Regions from separate parts of the Alkalihalobacterium sp. TH-98 genome, predicted to be linked through region 2. Evidence: a T-box and tRNA genes for the amino acid it is inferred to sense, from the RefSeq annotation. Region 2 holds a T-box; the other holds one or more tRNA genes.

What was found. A T-box is a leader RNA that pairs with one kind of tRNA and senses whether it is charged. The one in region 2 lies ahead of metG (methionine--tRNA ligase), so its partner is inferred to be a tRNA-Met.
Region 1: it encodes a tRNA-Met, which carries the amino acid that the T-box ahead of metG (methionine--tRNA ligase) is inferred to sense. The anticodon was not compared.

The regions. Positions count from the first base shown of each region.
Region 1 covers NZ_JBYCKM010000013.1:65,280-70,913, reverse strand. Annotated here, with positions in the region: gene AC2VNP_RS06255 (hypothetical protein) at 1-214, shown strand, start outside; gene AC2VNP_RS06250 (N-acetylmuramoyl-L-alanine amidase) at 236-634, shown strand; gene AC2VNP_RS06245 (hypothetical protein) at 708-839, opposite strand; gene AC2VNP_RS06240 (hypothetical protein) at 899-1,033, opposite strand; gene AC2VNP_RS06235 (PhnD/SsuA/transferrin family substrate-binding protein) at 1,008-1,385, opposite strand; gene AC2VNP_RS06230 (trans-sulfuration enzyme family protein) at 1,603-2,745, shown strand; tRNA gene AC2VNP_RS06225 (tRNA-Met) at 3,031-3,107, shown strand; gene thiL (thiamine-phosphate kinase) at 3,225-4,208, shown strand; gene tsaE (tRNA (adenosine(37)-N6)-threonylcarbamoyltransferase complex ATPase subunit type 1 TsaE) at 4,221-4,673, shown strand; gene tsaB (tRNA (adenosine(37)-N6)-threonylcarbamoyltransferase complex dimerization subunit type 1 TsaB) at 4,674-5,381, shown strand; gene rimI (ribosomal protein S18-alanine N-acetyltransferase) at 5,378-5,634, shown strand, end outside.
Region 2 covers NZ_JBYCKM010000049.1:8,981-14,614, forward strand. Annotated here, with positions in the region: gene AC2VNP_RS20090 (DNA double-strand break repair nuclease NurA) at 1-567, shown strand, start outside; gene AC2VNP_RS20095 (ATP-binding protein) at 586-2,418, shown strand; T-box leader at 2,488-2,742, shown strand; gene metG (methionine--tRNA ligase) at 2,921-4,909, shown strand; gene AC2VNP_RS20105 (TatD family hydrolase) at 5,056-5,634, shown strand, end outside.

The DNA.
Region 1 (5,634 bases), on a different contig from region 2:
ATTACAAGTAATAGAAGATTACTCAAAGGTAGAGAAGAAGGACTCAATGATTCAGTCTGAGGAGACACGAAAAAATAATATTAATGCCGTAGATTATCTTTTACCACTGGAAAACTCGAAACCTCGGATGGAGACGATCACTCATGTCATGGTTCATTTTATAAGCAATGTTGCGAGAAACCCAGAAGACCCATATAACCCTGAAGATGTTTAGTCTATTTTTGAGGAGTATGGTGTGTCGGCACACTATATGATTGGGAGAGATGGGACCGTGTTTCAACTCGTATCAGAAGATCGTGTCGCTTATCATGCTGGGGCAGGAGAGCTTCAAGATTATCCTGACTATACAAACCGCTTGAATGAATTTTCGAAAGGTATTGAACCCCTTGCTATCGGTACGAGAGAAGAAATGTTTCCTGCAATACCAGTACGGGTCTACAATGTAATCGATCCAACAATGATAGGTTATACCGACGAACAATACGGATCACATAATGCTTTACTGAATGATATTTTCGAGAGAAACCCTTCCATTGTAAGAGATCGAAATCACGTAATTGGGCATGATGAATACGCCCCTGGAAGAAAAGCCGATCCAGGTTCATTATTTGAGTTGTCTAAACTCGGTTTATAGTTATTTTTATACAGTTTCATTAGTCTAGTTTTCATTTAGGCTCGGCTATCTACATACTTGTAAACTTCTCGGTTTACAGATCAGCCTTTTTTTCATCGTCAGATTGTTTTTTATATAAACCGTATTCCTCAAAATTAGACTGTAGTTTCGTTTTTTGAAAACCAGACAAAAAAAGAAGAACAGTAAAAATAATAAATACACGCATGAGAAAAACCTCCTATTATTATAAAATGCAGGAGGCAGCCTTCTGGTTCCACTATTCAATTAAAAGTGGGTGGACCTACGAAGTAAAACTTCCTTCATGTCACTATCTTCGTGTACAATAACTACAGTATGGTATTGATCGCGTTCTAACGCTGCTAGTGGTTCTGCATCAGGTGCAGCAGCTAGTTTGTGCATATTCAGAAGGGCCAGCTAAAATCATGTCAACTTGACCATATTCCATTGCGGTAGCAGAGATAACACGATCAGATAAAGCAAAGAATTCAAACTCTACATCAGTTAAATCTTCCAGTAATTCTTTGAATGGTCCAAACTGACGTTGTAACTCTTCTAAACCTTCAATACCTGTAACAGCGAAGCGAACTTTCTCTGGCCAATCCGCACGCTCATTAGGGGCTTCTGAAGAGTTGGTTTCTGTACTTGTACTAGCTGTTTCAGTTTGTGGTGTAGCCGTGTCTTTCCCTCCACAAGCAGCTAAAAAAACAATACTAAGAATGATAAGACCGATAAAACGTAAAGAATGTTTCATAGATATAAATACCTCCTGGATTTTATTAACAAAGCGTAAATTATGTTTTGATAATGTTTGCTTTGTTAGGATTTTGTTTGACACTGATTACTATAACGTCTCTTTGTTAAGCCATTATTTTGCTAATATCAATTTGTGTTAAGAAATCGTTAAAACTGTTAAGATGAAGTTAACAAAATTTACAAAAGAAAAGATTGAATAAAGGTGGAGTCATAAGATGGGGCAACGATTTAATACGAGAACTGTACACTTTCAGTCAAAAGATGTAGCGAGAAATATGAGTAAAGCTCAACCGATTTATCAAACATCAGCGTTTACTTTTAAGGATCTAGATGATATGGAAAGTTTTTATCAAGGAGAAAAAGAGTTTCTCTATTCTCGATTTGGTAATCCAAATACGGAGGACTTAGGAAAAGGTGTTGCGGCTATCGAAGAAGCTGAGGACGGTGTAGCTACATCTTCAGGAATGTCAGCGATATTGGCTGGTATTTTAGCTGTCGTTAAACCAGGAGAGCATATTGTGGCTTCAGAAGATTTATATGGAGGCACTTATCAACTATTAGCCGTTGAATTACATAACCTGGGAATTGAAGTAAGTTTTGTATCGTTTGAATCGGCGGAAGAGATCAAAAGTGCGATTTTACCTGCAACGAAGTTAATTTATACAGAATCTGTGACGAATCCGTTATTACGTGTAGAGAACCTAGAAATGGTTAAAGAAATTGCCGACGAGTTTGGTTTAATTACAATGATCGATAATACATTTGCAACGCCTTATCTTTTACAGCCAACAACGTTTGGAGCAGATCTTGTCGTTCATAGTGCAACAAAATACATCGGTGGTCATAGCGATGTAACAGCTGGGGTATTAGTAGGGAAAAAAGATATAATTGAAAAAGCTAGAGGCAAAGTAGTAAGTTTAGGGTGTAATTTAAGCCCCTTTGAAGCTTGGTTAGCCTGCCGCGGATTAAAAACTTTAAGCATTCGCATGGAACGACAATCCAAGAATGCTCTTGCTGTATCCAATGCATTAAAGTCCAATGAAGGAGTATTAAAAGTGTATTACCCTGCCGATCTTTCAGCAAAGGGAAATGGGGCAATGGTTTCGATAGAATTAGATCAAACTGTAAATGTAGAGCACTTCTTTAAATCGTTAGAATGGATTAAAATTGCACCAACATTAGCGGGTGTAGAAACAACGGTTTCTTATCCAATTAGAACTTCACATCGAACGATTCCTAATGCAACTCGTGAGAAACTTGGAATTACAGAAGGGCTTGTCCGTATATCGATCGGTATTGAAGATGAATTGGACATCATCGAAACATTTGAAAATGCTATCGCCAAGGCTAAAGTATAATCTAGAAGAGGCTGCAAGCCAGCCTCTTTATCGTTTATTTCATAATTTAATGTTTAGACAGTAAAAAAGTTGGACATGCTATTTGTACAGGGTTAGGGAACTTAATTAAGTTTCTTAACGTGAAATAAAAAAACTTGCATAAAGAAATAACATGTGGTAAACTATAATAACTGTTGATGAAGAGCGTTACATCGGAGTCAAGCAACTCAACACAAACGAAGCATCGGCAAAAAGAGGAAACGACGACCTCTTTAAAAAAGCATCGTCCGATAACTTTCATAACGTCGCGGGGTGGAGCAGTCTGGTAGCTCGTCGGGCTCATAACCCGAAGGTCATAGGTTCAAATCCTATCCCCGCAACCAAAATTAATTTGTTTATGACTTACATAACAGAACGATGAATTTTAAAATCAACAGAAACTCCTTAGGATGTCAGTTCCTAAGGATTTTTTTCTATGATTAACAAAAGGGTGAAGCATCATGCAGGATGAATTTTCTTTTATTACAAAGATTACACCGAAGCAGTTCAAACAACGAGAATTAATTTATGGGATTGGCGATGATGCGGCTTTATTTCGCATTGATGGTGCTTATGATGAAGTGATTTGTGTTGATACTATGGTGGAGGATATTCACTTCCGTAAGGACACGATGGCCCCATTTCATCTCGGTCATAAGGCCTTGGCAGTTAATATTAGTGATATTGCAGCTATGGGAGGAACACCGCTATTTTATTTGGTTTCTATTGCCATTCCAAAAGATTGGGAAGACGAAGCGTTATTTGAAGTTTATGAGGGCATGTCGAAGCTGGCTGCTCAATACGAGATGGACTTAATTGGCGGGGATACCGTTTCAACCAATGATAAGCTCGTGATATCGGTCACTGTTATTGGTAAAATTGAAAAAGGACGACGATTGTTAAGAAGTCAAGCGAAGCCAGGTGATCTCGTTTTCGTGACTGGAAATGTAGGGGCAAGTGCCGCAGGTTTACATTTATTGTTTGAAAGAACACGGAATGGTCCATTTTCAAAAGAAGAAAAGGAGCTCATTCAATCACATCAAATACCGCAACCGCAAGTGAAGGCTGGTCGTGTTCTTGCACGATCTAATTGTAGACTTTCATTAAATGATGTAAGTGATGGTTTAGCGAGTGAAGCTAATGAGATTGCTGAGGCTAGTGGAGTTACGATAACTATAGATGAAAATAAAGTTCCAATCATTCCAGTGATTGATTCCATTCAGCCCGAGCAACGGCTAAAGTGGGCTTTGTTTGGTGGCGAAGACTTTCAACTCATTGGAACGATGTCAGCAGAAAACTGGGAAATGGTACATAAGCAATTAGAGAAACAAGGGGTTACTGCTTCTGTTATAGGGAAGGTTACTGCAGGTGAAGCAAAAGTCTTTTTACAAACCGAAGAAAATTTGGTTGAATTAAAAAAGGAAGGCTACAATCATTTTAAGTAGACAGGTGAAATTATGGAGAAATATACATGGAACAGTCATTCTCCAGAAGAAACGTTTGAATTCGGAGAACGATTAGCTAAGCATTTAACACCTGGAGACGTCCTTACGTTAGAAGGGGATTTAGGCGCTGGAAAAACAAGTTTTACTAAGGGAATTGGAAAAGGTTTAGGCGTCCAACGTGTGATCAATAGTCCTACATTTACGATTATTAAAGAATATAAAGGTCAGATACCTTTGTATCATATGGATGTTTACCGGCTGGAGCATAGTGAAGAAGATTTAGGTTTTGATGAATATTTTGAAGGTCAAGGGGTAACAGTCATTGAATGGGCGAGCATGATCCAAGAAATGTTACCAGAAGAACGTCTCGACATTTACATATACCATACTGGAAATGATGAACGAACATTTGAATTACGCCCCAAAGGTGAACGATTCATTTCGCTGTGTAAGGAGTTATTATAAATGAAAGCAATCGCAATTGATACAACCAATTTAGTCATGGGTATCGCCATTATTGATGGTGATAAAGTCGTTGGCGAAATGATTACTAATTTGAAGAAAAATCATTCAGTCCGCTTAATGCCTGCTATCTCACAATTAATGAAAGAAGTCGATATGGAGCCTGGCGATTTAGATAGAGTAATGGTTGCTCAGGGACCTGGATCTTATACGGGTGTCAGAATAGGTGTTACAACGGCCAAAACGTTGGCATGGACTTTAAATATACCGATTGTTGGTGTTTCAAGCCTAGAAGTAGTTGCTCAAAACGGTCGCTTTTTTAACGGTTATATCTGTCCTTTTTTTGATGCTAGACGAGGACAAGTGTATACGGGTCTTTATAAAAGTAATGGACAAGAAGTCACTAACCAAGAAAAAGATCAACTTGTGCTGCTTGATGACTGGCTGAAACAATTCCAAGAAACGGAAGAAAATGTTTTATTTCTGAGTAATGATTTAGCATTACACCAAGAGAAGATAAAAGATACACTTGGAGATCGCGCGATATTTCCTTATCTATCCATGCAAAATCCTCGACCATCTGAATTAGCACAGCTTGGAATGAAAAAAGAACTACAAAGCAATGTCCATGATTTTGTTCCCCAATACTTGCAGCTAGCTGAAGCTGAAGTGAAATGGTTAGAAGCACAAAATAAAGGGGAAACCAGATGACGGAGCCTAGCATTCGCTTCATGACAGTAGATGACCTAGATCAGGTCCTTATTGTCGAGAAAGATGCGTTTACTATTCCGTGGAGCCGGACGGCGTTTTATAATGAGTTAACGAGTAATCAGTTTGCTCATTATGTCGTTATGGAGCTAGAAGGAGTTATCATTGGTTATTGTGGTGTATGGCTTGTAATGGATGAAGCACATATCACAAATATTGCAATTCTCTCACAATATAGAGGAAACAACTATGGGGA
Region 2 (5,634 bases):
GCTAAAGCGATGATGGAACAAGGAGCTATCAAACTTATTTTAATGGATGGTTCACTCACACATTACGCCATTGATGCACCAAAGCTTTGGCAAGAGGTAAGAGATCTGGCGCTGTTGAACAATGTTCTTATTGCCGGTGTGACAGAGGAAGTGGGTACAAGCTTCTTGTATCAAGTTTTAGAGCTGGAGTTTAATGAGGCACAGGGTCAACAGTTGGTGTATGACCGAGATCTGTTGTTTGGTGTATTAAAGCAAGGTGAGATGTTGTTTCTTGAAAAGGTTCAACATAAACCTCAAGTTCATACAGCATGGCTGAGACCCTCGACGGATCCAGCGGTAATTGGTGTTGATGTATTAATTGAACAAACAGAAGAAATCAATCGAATTTGTGATTTTATTTTCTCGATTACTCCGAAAGAGGGAAGAGGAATTCCCTTATTTTTAGATATGGTTGATCGAGATGTCCGCATTACTGATAAGTTAGTAGAAGCTTTAGTTGAACAGTATATTGATCCAGAACTTACTCGACGTTTATTCTCACCGAAACGAACACATAGATTATATTAGTAAAAGGGAGAGGGTAGTATGCAAGTTGTTGGTATAACAACACAACATGAAATATATATCGTTTCAAAAGAACATAAATTTAGAATCAATGAAATTTTACTCATTGAAGATGATAGACTTGGAAATCCAATGGGTGAAGTCGTCGAAACCTTTTCCTATAATCGCTTTATTCCGATGGGGTATGATAAAGGAATTGTTGATGCACAAGTGTTAAAGACGCTAGAACAGCTTGGGTATGATATTGGTGCTGATGAGATTAATCTTTCTAAAGTGAGATTATTTGAAGAAGCGATTCAACCGATTCAAACGGGTGCTTCTGTAAGGACTCCTGAATTTGCAGAAGTTAAACATTTCTTAGTAAAAGTACAACCTCAAGACGGTTTAGTGTTAGGTGAAATAAGGAGTACAGATCATTTAATGGAATCGTTGCCTTCTGAACTCAAGCAGCTTATGAAAATTCAAGAGCAAGAAGTGGAACGTGACCAAAATGGAGTACCTTTTATTTTTGATATAAAAGCGATGCAACAATACCCGCATATCGGTGTGTTTGGTGGATCTGGTTCTGGAAAATCCTTTGGTTTACGAGTGATGTTGGAAGAAATTATGAAACAATCGATTCCTACAATCGTGTTTGACCCTCACTTTGAAATGAATTTTAGTCATGTATCAGACGGATTGAATGGAGCAGATTATTCTAATAAATACGTATCTGTTCAAATTGGAAGAGATGTAGGGGTTGATTTTAGTTCTTTAACAACAAGAGATATTGAACGTCTCCTCGGTGCTGCTGGTTCTTTAACGGAATCGATGGTCAATGTAATTCAAAGTGTACATAAGCGAAAAGACAGCTACCAATCATTTAGTGACCGCATTGCTAATCTAGTGGATGCTTTAGAGTTAGGTAAACAGAAAGTAGAAGCATTTATTTATGATGGCAATGGTTTGTCCCGTGAGCAACTGGAACAATATGATACGTATCAAAAGCTATTAAATCAGTTTGGCAGCTTGCCTTTGTCTTCGGTAAAAGGAATTCAGTGGCGTTTAAATCGGTTATATCAATCTGGTTTGTTTCAACATAATATCCGTGCCATTGAAGATGGCTTGAATAGTGGTAAATTAGTAGTCATCCAAGGTTCGGTTTGGCTATTGCAAGTATTCTCCAGCTTTGTGATTGGAGTACTTTATACGAAAAGAAGAACGTATAGAGATGCTAAACTTCAAAATGAACAAGGAACCTTTTTCCCTCCATTTGTGATCGTTACAGATGAGGCTCATAATTTTGCTCCGAAAGGATATGATGCTCCTGCCAAAAGTGTTTTAAAAGAAATAGCGCAAGAGGGTCGAAAATATGGTGTGTTTCTTATTTTTGCAACACAACGACCGACTCTATTAGATGAAACGATCACAGCTCAATTAAACTCAAAGTTTGTTTTCCGGACGGTTCGTGGTACAGATATACAAACAATAAAGGAAGAAACCGATTTAACACACGAAGAAGGAAAAAGATTGCCGTATTTGCGTTCTGGAGATGTCTTTGTTTCGTCAGCCATATTTGGAAGAACGCTTGCGATCAGAATTCGCCTTGCAGATACGACGAGCCCACACGTACTAAATCCTTTTGATGAATTAAAGGTAATGAATGAGCAGGATGATGCAGATATACTAGAGGTGTTACAGTCTTTACTCCCATTATCAGAAACAGCATTAATTCGTCATACCGATGAGATCAATCAGGATCTGGGGAAAAGCTGGGATGTTGCTCAACTCAAAAGAGAGTTAGAACAATTAGCAGAAAAAGGAAAACTAAAAAAGGTCAAAAATCCATTTGCAACAATCTATGATCGACCTTGACATTAGCTGTATTTATTCGGTATATTTTTTGGTGAGATGTGGAAGAACTTAAATGTAAAGAAATGAATATTCTTTCCAATGAACGGATGAGTATAATAGGTCGACTATTTAGCAAGGAAGCTAAGACAGAGAGCTGGGATAGCTGGGAACCAGTATAGTCACTATTAGAAGATGGTCCAGTGAGGAATTGCTTTCGAGTTAGACACTAATAAGGGAGCAACGTACTCTAGCGTTACTAGAGAAGTCAAACGACTTATTGAGCCTATTCTTGTGAAAGAATGGGGAAATAGGGTGGTACCACGTGAGTTCGCTCTCGTCCCTTGCTGGATGAGGGCTTTTTTATATGTTCAGCTCCTTTCTTAAACAGTACATAAAGGGTAACGATTACCTAAAACCAATTTTAGTTTGAGTAAAGGTGGAACACAAGGGTGTTATTGTAAAGTTTTATTGAAGAATTTGAAAGGAATAAAGAAAAAATTAACTAAGTGGAGGACATTTTAAAATGAGTGAGAAGAAGACATTTTATATTACAACACCAATTTATTATCCGAGTGATAAGCTGCATATTGGTCATGCTTATACAACAGTAGCCGGAGATGCGATGGCTCGTTATAAGCGTTTACGTGGCTATGATGTCATGTATTTAACAGGTACTGATGAGCATGGTCAAAAAATCGAACGAAAAGCAGAAGAAAAAGGCGTAACACCGCAACAATTTGTGGATGAAATTGTAAGTGGTATTCAAGATTTATGGAAGAAACTTGATATCTCATATGATGACTTTATTCGTACGACAGAAGACCGACATAAAGACGTAGTTGCTAAGATTTTCGAACAATTACTCGCTCAAGGTGATATTTATTTAGATGAGTATGAAGGATGGTACTCCATTCCAGATGAGACTTTTTACACGGAACACCAACTCGTTGATCCAGTTATGGAAGATGGTAAAGTAGTCGGTGGAAAAAGTCCGGATAGCGGGCACCCTGTAGAAAAAGTCCGTGAACAATCGTACTTTTTCCGTATGAGTAAATATGCTGATCGTTTGTTGGAGTTCTATGAGGATAATCCGCAGTTTATCCAACCAGAGTCACGAAAAAATGAAATGATTAATAACTTCATTAAACCGGGACTAGAAGATTTAGCTGTGTCTCGTACTTCGTTTGAATGGGGCGTAAAAATTCCGAGTAACCCAAAACATGTAGTCTATGTTTGGATTGACGCGCTTTCTAACTATATTACAGCTCTCGGTTATGGAAATTCGAATGATGAGAAATATAAACAATACTGGCCAGCAGATGTTCATCTTGTCGGGAAGGAAATTGTTCGTTTCCACACGATCTATTGGCCAATTATGCTAATGGCCCTTGATTTACCATTACCGAAAAAAGTGTTTGGTCACGGTTGGTTACTAATGAAAGATGGCAAGATGTCAAAGTCCAAAGGAAATGTTGTCGATCCGGTACCATTAATTGACCGCTACGGCTTAGATGCACTTAGATACTATTTATTACGAGAAGTTCCATTTGGTTCAGATGGCGTATTCACGCCGGAAAGCTTCGTAGAACGAGTCAATTACGATTTAGCGAATGATCTCGGTAATTTATTAAATCGTACGGTGGCAATGATTAATAAGTACTTTGATGGGCAACTCCCTTCTTATGTGAAAGACGGGACACCGTTTGATTCAAGTTTAGTCGAGCTTGTAGATGCTACAGTTGAAAAAGTGGAAAATGCAATGGAAGATATGGAGTTTTCCGTTGCACTTTCAGCGATCTGGCAGCTTGTAAGCCGAACAAATAAATACATTGATGAAACACAACCTTGGGTATTAGCAAAGAACGAAGATGAAAAGGAAAAGCTGGGAGCTGTTATGTATCACCTGGCTGAGTCTTTACGATATATCTCCATTTTAATTCAGCCGTTTATGACAGAAACACCGAAAAAAGTTTGGCAGCAATTAGGTTTAGCTGAAAACATCACAACGTGGGATTCAATCCAAGTATTTGGCCAAATTCCTTCTGGGACGACTGTATCCAAAGGTGAGCCTATTTTTCCACGTCTCGACGTTGAAGAAGAAGTGAAGTATATTGTTGAAATGATGGGCGGTTCACTAGTAAAAGATGAACCAAAACCTGAGGTAACTAATAGTGAGGTCGAGGAAACAGAAGAAATTACAATTGATGACTTTATGAAAGTGGATTTACGTGTTGCAGAAGTTATCAAAGCAGAGCCTGTGAAAAAAGCAGATAAGTTATTAAAAATTCAGCTTGATCTCGGCTACGAGCAAAGACAAGTGGTTTCTGGTATAGCGAAATATTATTCTCCAGAAGATTTAGTCGGTCGTAAAGTCATTTGTGTGACGAATTTAAAACCAATAAAACTTCGTGGTGAAATGTCTAAGGGAATGATTTTAGCTGCTTCTGAAGGGGATCAACTTACACTTGCTTCAGTTGACCAGTCAATGCCGAACGGAGCAAAAGTAAAATAATAGCAAACGATAATCAGGGTTAGGGTAAGCTTTTAGATGACAGCTTACTCTTTCCCTTTTTTAAAAAATGATGATACTAACATTGTTTTATTGAGATAATAATTAGTTTCACTAGTATATTTAGACAACGAGAGGATGATAAAAGTATGTTATTTGATACACATGTCCACCTTAATGCGGATCAGTTTGAAGAAGACCGAGCGGAAGTGATCCAGCGTGCGCAAGAAGCTGGAGTCACTCACATGGTGGTTGTTGGCTTTGATGAGAAGACGATAAAAGGAGCTCTACAAATCGCTGAGAAGTATGAGAACATATACGCAGCTGTAGGATGGCACCCAGTGGACGCAATAGATATGACTGATCAGCACTTAGCCTTATTAGAGGAGCTCGCTGCACATCCGAAAGTAGTTGCCTTAGGTGAAATGGGTCTGGATTACCATTGGGATAAGTCGCCAAAAGACGTTCAGAAAGAAGTATTTCGAAAACAAATTCGTTTAGCAAAAAAAGTAAACCTGCCAATCATTATTCATAACCGTGAAGCGAGTCAAGATATTGTTGATATTCTAAGAGAAGAAGAAGCTTCACAAGTCGGTGGGATTATGCATTGCTTTAGTGGAAGTGTTGAAATTGCAAAAGCTTGCCTGGATATGAACTTCCATATCTCTTTTGGTGGACCTGTAACTTTTAAAAATGCGAAGAAACCTAAAGAAGTGGCTGTTGAAGTA